DNA from 3 places in the Colwellia sp. SU-HH00943 genome. Region 1 is predicted to be linked to each of the others. Evidence: predicted binding sites of a transcription regulator. Region 1 holds the regulator's gene; each other region holds the start of a gene.

Region 1 (4,373 bases):
GCCGTCATATTTTGTTCGTTATCGAAAAGTTAACTTAGAGAAACGAACTTACAGCATAAAAGGTAGGCGAAACTTCAATCGTACTGACCACTATTTTAGAGGATTTATTGGTGACAGAATTAAAAAATGATAATTATTTACGTGCGTTATTGAAGCAGCCTGTAGATTACACGCCAGTGTGGATGATGAGACAAGCTGGACGCTATTTACCAGAATATCGTGAATTAAGAGCAACTGCAGGTGATTTCATGTCACTGTGTCGTAATGCTGAGTTTGCTTGTGAAGTAACTATTCAACCCTTACGTCGCTTTAAATTAGATGCTGCTATTTTATTTAGTGATATTTTAACCATTCCTGATGCTATGGGCTTAGGCTTATATTTTGAAACAGGTGAAGGCCCTAAATTTACTAACCCAATTACCTGTAAAGCAGACATTGAAAAAATTGCTATTCCTGATCCAGAAGATGAATTGGGATATGTAATGAATGCCGTGCGCACTATTCGTAAAGAGTTAAAAGGTGAAGTGCCTTTAATTGGTTTTTCAGGAAGCCCGTGGACACTTGCTACCTACATGGTGGAAGGTGGAAGCTCTAAAGCGTTCACTAAAATCAAAAAGATGATGTATTCAGATCCACAAAGTTTGCATTTATTGTTAGACAAATTAGCAGAGTCTGTGATTACTTATCTTAATGGTCAAATTGCCGCTGGTGCACAATCGGTAATGGTCTTCGATACATGGGGTGGTGTGTTATCACCGCGTGATTATAAAGAATTCTCTTTACAGTATATGGCTAAAATTGTTGATGGATTAACTCGCCATGCTGATGGCCGTCAGGTACCTGTGACTTTATTCACTAAAAATGGTGGTATGTGGTTAGAAGATATTGCCGCAACAGGTTGTGATGCAGTTGGTCTTGATTGGACCATTGATATTGAAAATGCTAAAGCTCGTGTTGGTGATAAGGTGGCTTTACAAGGGAATATGGATCCATCAATGTTATATGCACCTTTACCGCGTATTGAGCAAGAAGTTGCAAAAATATTAGCAGGCTTTGGTGAAGGTGGTACTGGGCATGTATTTAACTTAGGACATGGTATTCACCCTGATGTGAATCCAGAGCACGCTGGACACTTTATTGAGTCGGTACATAGGTTGAGTAAACCCTACCATGTGTAAGCTTTGTTACCCATTGAGCTAAATAGTTAATTCAATGGGTATTCAAGGTAAATAAATAAAAATTACTAAAAAGCCGTTAGCATAAGAATATGCTAACGGCTTTTTTGTGATTGATATGTAGTGATTAATATCAATCAGAATAATTTAAATATACTTGGCTTTTATGGTTTAACTAGTCTTCATCCATCTCATAAGCACTAAAGTCAGTGATACCTTTTTCTTCTAGTATACGACGAACGCTTGCTGGAAGTTTTTCATCGTTATCTTTAGCCAAGTCTTCATCATTAGGTAATGGCTGACCCGTAAATGCATGTAAAAAAGCTTCGCACAGTAATTCACTGTTAGTTGCATGGCGTAAGTTATTTACTTGACGTCTTGTTCGCTCATCCGTTAATACTTTTAATACGCGCAAAGGAATTGACACTGTGATTTTTTTTACTTGTTCACTTTTTTTACCGTGTTCGGCGTAGGGATTAATGTATTCGTCATTCCACTGAGCCATGTAAATTCCTCTGTTTAATTATTAATGCGTACAAAGATGCAGTACTATTTTATATAGTTATAAAATAGATTTTACTGGATGCTGAAATTCAGTCAAGTAGAAGTTTAGATGTCTAAAAGATCTTGACCTAAATAGGTAAAGCGTTTAGAGTTATAGACGTCCAAACATCTAAACAGTTTTATTGAATACAGTGATCACTTACGGTGATGTATACGAGGAAGAACATGTCGAATGCTAATATAAAAAATATCACCACCAAGGCGGTAAGAGCAGGCATTAATACTGATCAGCATCACGGTGCTGTGATTCCAGCAATTCATTTATCTAGCACGTTTTCATTAAAAGGTTTTAATGAAAAGCGTCAGTTCGATTATTCTCGTACAGGTAATCCAACCAGAGCCACATTTGCTCAGGCAATCGCTGATTTAGAGCAGGGAAGTACTGGCATAGTAACTAGTACTGGCATGTCAGCGGTACATTTAATCTGTCAGTTGTTATCGACAGAAGATTCGGTTGTCATTCCTCATGACTGTTATGGCGGCAGCTTTCGTCTGTTCACCCATTTAGCTAAACGCGGCCAATTTAAGGTCATTGTGGTCGATCAAAATGATCAGCAGCAACTCAGCGATGCGCTAGCACAAAAACCTAAATTAGTATTGTTAGAAAGCCCGAGTAACCCTTTATTACGCTTGGTTGATATTGAAAAAGTCACTAAAGCAAGTCATGAAGTAGGTGCCTTGGTTGCGGTTGATAATACTTTTCTCTCGCCCGCATTACAGCAGCCATTAGCGCTAGGTGCCGATATAGTTTTTCACTCTACCACTAAATATATTAATGGCCATAGTGACGTTGTGGGTGGCGTACTGGTGACTAAAGATCCTGAACTTGGTGAAGAGCTGGCTTGGTGGGCTAACTGCATTGGTATCACGGGTAGCCCTTTTGATAGTTTTATGGCGTTACGTGGTTTAAAAACATTACCGATCAGAATAAAGCAACATCAAGAAAATGCCGCACAAGTGGCGAGTTTTTTGAAAAACCATAGCGCTATAGAATCAGTTTATTTTCCTGGCTTTGAAGATCATCCAGGTCATGAGATTGCCAAAAAACAACAAGCGGGCTTTGGTGCCATGTTAAGTTTTGATCTTAAAGGCGGTGTTGAAGCCGTGAAAAAATTGTTCGCTAATTTAGAACTATTTACCTTAGCGCAGTCGTTAGGTGGTGTAGAAAGTCTAATATGTCATCCACCAACTATGACACATGCTGGTATGGAAGAAAGCGCTCGCCTTGCCGCTGGCATTACCAATTCTTTAGTTAGAATTTCAGTTGGCATCGAAGATATAAACGATATATTGGCAGACTTAGCACATGGCCTAGCTAAGAGTCAGCAATAGACTTGCATAGATAATAAATTAATTGAGAAATAAATGACCCAAATAGTGACAAAAGCGGGTAATTGGCAATTTGAATTTAGTGCCGATGAACAAGCTGAAAATCAATTAGCAAAACATGCTATTCATGTACATAAATTTGGCGGTAGTTCATTAGCTACACCTGAGTGCATTGTGCGTGTAGTTGACATTATTCAACAGCATTGTCAGTTAAACGATATTATTGTGGTTTCTGCTAATGGTAAAACAACTGATCAGTTGTTTGCTTTATATTCATTAGCGAGTGAAGTTTTAAGTGAAGAAAGTAGCGCAGCTACAAATAATGATAATCAAGCATTAATGCAAGCTATTGCTGATTTGAAAACCGCACAAACGGAGTTAATAACTCAACTATTAAAGCCAAGTTATGCACAACAGTTAATTTCAGCATTAAGTTATGACTTTGAACACTTAACGACTTGGTTAACGGGTGATTTAGCCAGTCATCATAATGACATTTTAAGTTTCGGTGAAATTTGGTCGGCACGTTTACTATCAGCATTGCTGAATGAAAAAGTATGCCCGAGCAATAGCATTGACTCTCGTGATTTTTTAGTGATTGATAACGAACAAAGCTGTTGTGTTGATCAGTCACTCAGTACTGCACAACTTAAGCAACGACTACAATTTGGTAAGCTGGCGGTAATTACGGGCTATATTTGTCGTGATGCTCAAGGGCGAACCTGCACTTTAGGTCGTAATGGCAGTGATTATTCAGCCACTATAATGGCTTCTTTAGTAGCAGCATTAAATGTCACTTTGTGGACAGATGTTGATGGCATATACAGTGCGGATCCTCGCATTGTGCCAACGGCAAGAAAATTACATCGTTTACCCAATGGTGTGGCGAAAGAATTAGGTAGACTAGGTAACCCTGTTTTACATGCTAAAACCTTGACACCGTTAGTGAATGAAAGCATTAATCATCACTGTCATTTGCACGTGGCAAGCAGCTTTGACGCACAGGTTGTTGGGACAGAAATTGGTAAGTTTGGTCAAATCGCAAAACAAGAACTGTCTGTTACCTATTTAAATGACTTATTACTTGTTGAGTCGGAAAGTTTCTCGGCGGAAGTGCTGCAAAAAATTCAACAAGTGTTTGAGCCTATTTGTATGAATGAGCAACAGGCTCAGTTTGTTATTCATCAAGCGCAACAAAAGCTATTAACACAATATGTCGCTGGTCAACATATTCAAGTGAAATTTCAACCAGTAGCTATTATCGCGACTGTTGGTCATAAAGTCGCTCAGCGTGGTGATATTAAA
Region 2 (4,373 bases), 530 kb from region 1:
CTGTTTTGATGCCATTTTCAATATCGTCATTACCTATTTGCAAATAACGATAGCCAATCCAAACATTATGTAAACCACCGAAGCGATAGATGGCTTGAGCATTAAATCCTAAATCTCTGTCATTATCGCCGATGATTTTTGTGTCAAACGCTGCCGAAATTCCCCAGTCATCACTAAACCAGTAACGGTAAGTTGCGCCAACTAACCAGTCAAAGTCATTGGTTTTTACTAAATTAGATGATTTTTCTATTTTAATGAAGCCTTCATCTGATAACGGATAAATATCAAGATCTGCATTGGCGTGAATATGCCTAACTCCCGTTAACAAGCGTAAGCCAGGGTAGACTTCATAACCCACTAATAAGTCATTGGCTGCCATTTGTAACGTGGTTTTAATTCTGTGTGCAGGTGCAATAACACCGCCAGTAATCGAACCTGTGAGCCCTTCAGTATCTGTTTTGGTACTAACGCGCATAAAGTCAAAGCGTAAACTATACAGCCACTTGCCTTTTTGTGCGTAAAGTTCGCCAATAATACCTGCGTTTAGGTTTTTAAAGATATCACTAAAAGGGATTTCAATATCTAAACGCTCACCATCAGACTCTATCTCACCATTGATTGATGGTGCCCAAATCATTGGAAAGGCAACAAGGTAATTCCAGTCATCAAATTGTGGATTTTCTTTATAGGTATCAGGGCCTACTTCATAGTCTTCTTCGGCAAAAGAAGATAATGACATAACGAACAGTAAAGCGCTGAATATATATTTAGCCATAAGTCTCTATTAATCCATCAATAATGATATTCAAATTAAATACTACCTAGTTTATAACTGTGATTCTACGGGAAGTAGCGAATAAAGCATTAAATTCAATCGTCGCCACAGACTAGTTTCTGGCTGATTTTCATGTCTAACTACTTCACCATTTACATTTTCCAGCCAAACAACACTATCATTATGAAGGCTTAGTTGATAAGCATTTGTCAGCAGCTTATTGTTAAATAACTCTTGAGTAATAAACTCAGCCATTTCAGGTATTTCACACACCACACCAAGTTCAGTATTAATATTTGCTGATCGGGGATCAAAGTTAAAAGAGCCAATGTAGACTTCTTCACGATCAAATATATAGGTTTTAGCATGCAAGGCACTTTTTGCTTCAGCACTACGCGTTAGCGAGCGGCTAGCTTCAGACTTGGCTTTTGGTTTTAGCTCATATAACTCGACACCGCCTTTAAGTAGATTATATCTATGCCTTGCATAGCCCGATTGCGCAAGAATACCATCGGTTGAGGCAAGTGAATTGGTAATCACTCGCACTTTAATACCCTTGTCTACCAGGGACGTTAAGTGCTTAGTGCCTTCATCACCCGGAATAAAATAAGGTGATACTAAATCGAGGGAATGGTTAATTTTATCTGTGTGTGGCCTGAGCATTGAAATCAAGTAGGTAGTTTCGAATTCAGATTTTCCTAATGTTTTTTCAGGATTATCGTAAATCACATGGGCTTTACCTTGGTAGTGAAACGTTTCTTTTTCACTAGATAAACCGTTAAGGCTATGTTGATATAGGCGAGTATTTTTCAGATCTTTTGCATAATCAGAATCTTGTACCGATAAAACAAATGCTGAAAGCTCTTTTTTTACCTGATCTAAACGCGATTTATGTGATGCATATTCATCAAATACATAGCCAGGAATAGCTAAGGGGCTATTAAAATAGGTGTCAAATTGCTTATTAACCCCTTTTACAACTGGTCCAGAAGCGATGATATCTAAATCAGCATAATTACTTCTGGTATTGGCAGAAAAATAGTTTTCTTCAATATTTCTACCACCAACTATGGTGAACTGACTATCAACAGTGAAGGATTTATTATGCATACGTCTATTAATGCGAGCGGTATCGGTTAAGGCTGCGGGTACTTTATAACCACTTGATGAAAAAGGGTTATAGATTCGAACGTCAATATTGTCGTGGTGATCCATGGCAAACAATATTGCTTTGGTTTCACTGTTTAGTGGTAAATCATCAAGTAGAAGCCTAACTCTGACACCATTATCAGCAATTTCTAACATCTTGTGCATTAGCAGCTTACCAATAATGTCGGCTTTCCATATAAAGTACTGCACATCTACAGAGCGCTCAGCTTTAGCAAGTAAAGCCATACGTGTCAGAAAAGCATCCGTACCTTCACTGATTAAGTAAATAGAAGAGAATTCACTGTTTTCTGGCGTTTTTTTGGCTGCCGCTTTACCAAGCCAAGTATCAGAAGTGTTTGTATAAGCATAGCTTTCTATAGGAGTGAAATTTGTTGGTAAATGAGAACACGCGTTGAGTAATGTAATAACAGTAATAATAAAAGCTATTTTTGATTCGTGTTTGAATAACATAGACTATTCTTTACTTAACGTGTTTGCGACGAGTAGTTTTATTATCTAGAAATTACTATATAGGTTCAATATGTTTTATTGCGGCCATATAGAAGACAAAATTTGTTATTTATGTCATGAAAAATATATTTTTGTTTAGACGTCTATACGTTTAGAAGTTGACATATCTAGCAATCCAAGTAACATGTCTCCTGTGTGAGAGACTTTAATTTCTTATTAGGTTATGTGTTATGCCCATTAAAATCCCCGATCAATTACCAGCGCTATCGATACTCGGTAATGAAAACATTTTTGTAATGTCTGAGCATCGTGCTATCAGTCAAGAAATTCGTCCAATGCAAGTGGCCATTTTAAACTTGATGCCTAATAAAATTGAAACTGAAGTACAAATTTTACGAATGTTATCGAATACACCTTTGCAAATTAATGTTGAGTTTGTGCGTATTCATAAAAATGTTTCTAAAAATACACCAGCAGAACATTTAGATAATTTTTATTGTCTGTTTGATGATATTAAGCATAAACAATATGATGGTTTAATTATCACAGGCGCACCGTTAGCACTGCTTGATTACTCGCAAGTGAAATTTTGGGATAAAATTTGTGAAGTCTTTGATTGGGCGGAAAAAAATGTAACCTCTACTATGTTTTCTTGTTGGGCGGCTCATGCTGCGCTATATCACCATTATGGTATTAATCGTCACTTGCGTGAACAAAAATTATCAGGGGTTTTTCAACATCAAACACTTGATAGTAAAGAGCCGTTAACACGTGGTTTTGATGAGCACTTTAATGTGCCGCATTCGCGTTATGGCTATATTGAAAAAGCGGATTACCAAGGTATTGAACAATTACAGATTCTGGCAGAATCTGAAGATGCTGGTGTGTATTTAGTGGCAAGTAAAAATAAACAGCAAGTGTATTTAACTGGTCACCCAGAATATGACACCAGTACCTTACATGAAGAGTATTTGCGAGACAGCAAGCTTGATCCTAAGGCGGCACTACCAGAAAATTACTATAAAGATAACGATGTAAATAATACTCCAATAGGCTCATGGCGTAGTCATGGTAGTCTATTATTTACTAACTGGCTTAATTATTATGTTTATCAAATTACGCCATATAAATTGGATGCTTCAGGTATAAAAGCTATCCATCCGGATACTGTTATTTAAGATTGGCCAAATAACATCTTTGATTTGAATTTTTACTTTTAGAAAGTCGGAAACCCCATGAAAAAATCTTCTTCATTTATTTTGCTAGAGCAAGCGTTAGCAAAAAATATTTTAATTTTAGATGGTGCGATGGGCACCATGATTCAAGCTTATAAGTTTGAAGAACAAGATTTTCGAGGTGATCGCTTCGCTGATTGGCATTGTGATGTTAAAGGTAATAATGACCTTTTAGCTATTACACAGCCTCAAGTTATTCAGGCAATCCATGAAGAATATTTAGAAGCTGGCGCAGATATTTTAGAAACCAATACCTTCAATGCAACTACCATAGCCATGGCAGATTATGACATGGAAGGTATTAGCGCTGAAATTAACTTGCAAGCGGCCAAAATTGCCCGTGCCGCCGCTGATAAATACAATGCCAAAACTCCCAATAAACCACGCTTTGTAGCTGGGGTGTTAGGGCCAACTAATAGAACTTGCTCAATATCGCCTGATGTTAATGATCCTGCCTTTCGTAATGTAACTTTTGACGAATTAAAAGCAGCTTACATAGAATCAACCACCGCCTTAATTGAAGGTGGTAGTGATATCATTTTAATTGAAACCATTTTTGATACCTTAAACGCTAAAGCGGCTATTTTTGCTGTAGAAACTGTTTTTGAACAGTTGCAAGTGCGTTTGCCTGTGATGATTTCAGGCACAATTACTGATGCATCAGGGCGAACCCTTTCAGGGCAAACAACGGAAGCTTTTTATAATTCATTACGTCATGCTAAGCCTATTTCATTTGGCTTGAA
Region 3 (4,373 bases), 680 kb from region 1:
AATTCAATATCGCAGAACAATTGGTAACTTAAACTCTGCTGGTGCCGCACCTACTTCTCCAATGACACCTAAAGGTCAAAAAACTAGCTGGTTAGTAATCACAACCCTATTAATTACCCTTGTTGCTGTAATGAGCATGATAATGACTGGCGCTTTAACGGTTGATCCTATCGCTATAGCACAATACGTAGCAGTTACTTTTACCTTAATGTTCTTTTTATATTACGGTGCTATTTATTTCGGTGGTAATTTAACCGGTAGTGAAAAGAAACGTTTATGGGCATTATTATTAGTTTGTGTCGCATCTGCATGTTTCTGGTCTGGCTTTGAACAAGCTGGTTCTTCTATGAACTTATTTGCACGTGATTACACAGATCGCTTTGTCGGTAGTTTTGAAGTTCCAACAGGTTGGTTCCAATCACTTAATGCTATTTTTATTGTGTTACTTTCACCATTCTTTGCTGCGCTTTGGATTAACCTAGGTAAACGATTAGTGAGCCCTTCATACGGTATTAAATGTGCCGTTGGTTTAATCATTATGGCAAGTGGCTTTATTGTAATGTTTTTCGCTGCTCAGTATGCTGCTTCAGGTATGAAAGTTGCGCCTTATTGGTTAGTGGCAACCTACTTTTTACATACTGTGGGTGAATTATGTTTAAGCCCAGTAGCATTAAGTGCTGTAAGTAAGTTATCTCCACGTCGTTTTGCCGGTCAAATGATGGGTGTATTTGTATTAACCTACTCAATTGGTAACATTATTTCAGGCTTATTAGCGGGTAATTTTGATCCTAACCGTATTGATCAATTACCTAATTTATACATACAAATTAGTTTATTCAGCATCGGCATCGGTATAGTCATTCTACTTATTGCTTTTAGAAGTCGTTTTTGGGAAAACTTAGCTGAAGAAGAAGAGAAGGAAGCAAAAGAGTCTACGGCTCCTGCTTCAGCATAATATTTAAGCCTAAGTTTAATAAAATAAGATAAGCGGTGAATTACTCACCGCTTTTATTTTGGCTTTAAGATTAAATGCATAACCGATAAAGTATGACGAACAATACATAACCGACAAAACAAGCAAACATGGACAACTCAACTATTAGCCGTAAAGACCTTCGTCATCATGTACGAAATCAACGCGCCTTATTAACGCCTCAATTTCAGCAAACATCAGCTCAACAGTTAGTTGCTCAACTCAACCCTCACCCTTTATTAAACAGTGCTAAAAAAGTTGCCCTTTATCTAGCTAATGACCATGAACTTGATCCACAAGCGTTAATCAACTGGTGCTGGCAAAACAATATTAAAACCTATTTACCTGTTATCCATCCTTTCAACAAAGGTCAGTTACTGTTTCTTCATTATCATCATGAAAGTCAATTAATGGCAAATCGCTACAACATTTTAGAGCCTAAATTGAATGTTAATGATGTTGCGCCAACTACCGATATAGATATCATATTCACACCTCTGGTTGCTTTTACTAAATCAGGAGAGCGTTTAGGCATGGGTGGTGGTTATTATGATAGAACCTTATCTTCTTGGTATAAACAAATTAAACAATCAAGCCATAGCTCAAACACTAGCGAAACTAGCATTAAACCCTACCCTATAGGCTTAGCTCACGATTGCCAGTTAGTTGAAAACATACCTACGCAGGCTTGGGATATTCCATTACCTGAAATAGTTACCCCGACACAAATTTTTAAATTTTAGCCTCTTAGTATTACTCTCAAAATCATCTAACCATCTTCTTTTATTAACTGCTATAATTCTGTCCAATTTAATTACTTCTATGACTAATAATCTGGTAACGATTAGTCAACTTCTCCGTTAAGGTAAATTTAATGACTCAAGATGAAATGAAAAAAGCCGCTGCAATAAAGGCATTAGAATTTGTTAAAGATGACACCATTGTTGGTGTAGGTACAGGTTCAACCGTAAACCACTTTATTGATGCTTTAGCAACAATCAAAGACAAAATTACCGGTGCGGTATCAAGTTCAGAAGAGTCTACTAAACGTCTAGAAGCCCATGGAATAGAAGTATTTGATCTTAACAGTGTTGATGATCTCGATGTATACATTGACGGCGCTGATGAAATTACTAAACACATGAGTATGATCAAAGGTGGAGGCGCCGCTTTAACTCGTGAAAAGATTGTTGCTGCGGTCGCCAAAAAGTTTATTTGTATTGCAGACAGTTCAAAACAAGTTGAACTACTAGGTGAATTTCCTTTACCTGTTGAAGTCATTCCTATGGCGCGCAGTTATGTTGCGCGTGAGTTAGTCAAACTTGGTGGTGATCCTGAATATCGTCAAGGTGTCATTACTGACAATGGCAATGTAATTCTTGATGTTCATAATTTACAAATCCTTGATCCTAAAAAACTAGAAACCGATATAAATGCCATTGTTGGCGTAGTGACTAATGGTTTATTTGCCCAACGTGGCGCAGATATCTTGATTTTAGGCAGTGAAAGTGGCGCAACAGTTATTCAATAAAACATATGCCGTTAGCTACTTAACAATCTAAAGTAGAACAATTAATACTTTAGAGTTGTTACACTATATGTTATCTTAGCCAAATTATAGATATCTAGCCGTCTAAACTGATTTACATTTTAGACTAAAATGACGAATTAACTTTATAAGCGAAGCCAAACCTTATGAGCACAAATCAAAATTCATTAGCAAAAGACAAAATTAAAATTTTACTTCTTGAAGGCGTTCATCAAAGTGCCCTTGAAGAATTAAGATCGCAAGGTTATTCAAATATTGAGTACCTAAAAACGTCATTATCAGAGAGCGATTTAATTGAAAAAATTGCCGACGTACACTTTATTGGCATTCGTTCACGTACACAATTAACAGAACACGTTTTGAGCCATGCAAAAAAATTAGTGGCTATTGGTTGTTTCTGTATTGGCACCAACCAAGTTGACATCACTGCTGCACAAGAGCTAGGTGTTCCAGTATTTAATGCACCGTTTTCAAACACACGTTCTGTAGCTGAATTAGTGTTAGGTGAAACCTTATTACTATTACGTGGCATCCCAGAAAAAAGCGCCAAAGCTCACCGTGGTGAATGGTTCAAATCTGCCCTCGGCTCAGTCGAGGCAAGAGGTAAAACTCTTGGTATTATCGGCTATGGTCACATTGGCACACAATTAGGCATTTTGGCTGAAACCTTAGGCATGCGTGTTCGCTTTTACGATATAGAGACAAAACTTCCTTTAGGCAACGCTAGCCAAGCTCCTTCATTAAGTGCTTTATTAGGTGAAGCCGATGTGGTGAGTTTACACGTACCAGAAACACCGCAAACTCAAGATATGATTGGCGCAGCTGAATTTGCCGCAATGAAATCAGGCGCAATTTTTATTAACGCTTCACGCGGTACAGTTGTTGACATTGAAGCGCTTGCTGAAGCATTAGCAGAGAAAAAAGTTGGCGGTGCCGCTATTGATGTATTCCCTGTTGAGCCAAAAGGTAATGACGAGGAATTTGTATCAGCACTGCGTGGTTTTGATAATGTTATTTTAACGCCACATATTGGTGGTAGTACAAAAGAAGCCCAAGAAAACATTGGTTTAGAAGTAGCTAGCAAGCTAGCCAAATACTCAGATAATGGTTCAAGTTTATCAGCAGTAAACTTCCCTGAGGTTTCACTGCCTGAACATATCAATACAAGTCGTTTACTACATATTCACCACAACCAACCAGGAATATTAACGCAAATTAACCAAGCGTTTGCTGAACATAGCATTAATATTGCTGCTCAATATTTACAAACTGATGATAAAATTGGTTATGTGGTTATTGATATTGAAACAGAAAATAGCGAACAAGCGTTAAAATCGTTAAAAGCCATCGATGGTACAATCCGCGCTAGAATTTTACACTAGTTAGATTATCCCTATTGATAAAGGGAGTTTATTTCAGCTGTACTCATAGCATGAGTAAGAGCATTATCAAGCGAATAAACTTCCCTTTTACTGCTGAGCGTCAGGTTGATTCTCAGGTAATGCCAACTGAAATGCCTCTAATTTATTGCAATTATCAACCACTCTATTGATATAAGGATATGCACTCATATCCACTTCAAATCGATGAGCATTATACACCTGTGCTGTTAGGCATATATCAGCAACAGTAAGCTGATCTTGAAAGCTATAACAGCCTGCACTTTTCACCAATTGTTTTTCAATAGCATGAAAGCCAACGGTCATCCAATGATCGAGCCAAACATTTTTTTCTTGCGCATCTAACTTTAAGTCTGAAGTTAAGTACTGTTGAACACGTAAATTGTTTAAAGGATGAATTTCACACGCAATATCTAAACAGAACGCTTGTACTAAAGCCCGTTCTTTCGCA

What was found. Region 1 encodes MetJ, which represses methionine synthesis genes. Its sites were predicted from a motif close to TAGACGTCTAGACGTCTA; they were not measured.
Region 2: AC27GZ_RS00925 (homoserine O-succinyltransferase) is a predicted target of MetJ. The motif match lies at 2,532-2,549, and genes of this name have one in related genera.
Region 3: serA (phosphoglycerate dehydrogenase) is a predicted target of MetJ. The motif match lies at 2,592-2,609, and genes of this name have one in related genera.

What each region holds. Positions count from the first base shown of each region.
Region 1 covers NZ_BAAJLW010000001.1:753,351-757,723, reverse strand. The annotation lists gene hemE (uroporphyrinogen decarboxylase) at 111-1,178, shown strand; gene metJ (met regulon transcriptional regulator MetJ) at 1,351-1,680, opposite strand; gene metB (cystathionine gamma-synthase) at 1,905-3,071, shown strand; gene metL (bifunctional aspartate kinase/homoserine dehydrogenase II) at 3,105-4,373, shown strand, end outside.
Region 2 covers NZ_BAAJLW010000001.1:224,430-228,802, reverse strand. The annotation lists gene AC27GZ_RS00935 (hypothetical protein) at 1-775, opposite strand, end outside; gene AC27GZ_RS00930 (phospholipase D family protein) at 827-2,395, opposite strand; gene AC27GZ_RS00925 (homoserine O-succinyltransferase) at 2,626-3,573, shown strand; gene metH (methionine synthase) at 3,631-4,373, shown strand, end outside.
Region 3 covers NZ_BAAJLW010000001.1:74,267-78,639, forward strand. The annotation lists gene AC27GZ_RS00295 (peptide MFS transporter) at 1-955, shown strand, start outside; gene AC27GZ_RS00300 (5-formyltetrahydrofolate cyclo-ligase) at 1,084-1,716, shown strand; gene rpiA (ribose-5-phosphate isomerase RpiA) at 1,848-2,504, shown strand; gene serA (phosphoglycerate dehydrogenase) at 2,669-3,904, shown strand; gene maiA (maleylacetoacetate isomerase) at 3,992-4,373, opposite strand, start outside.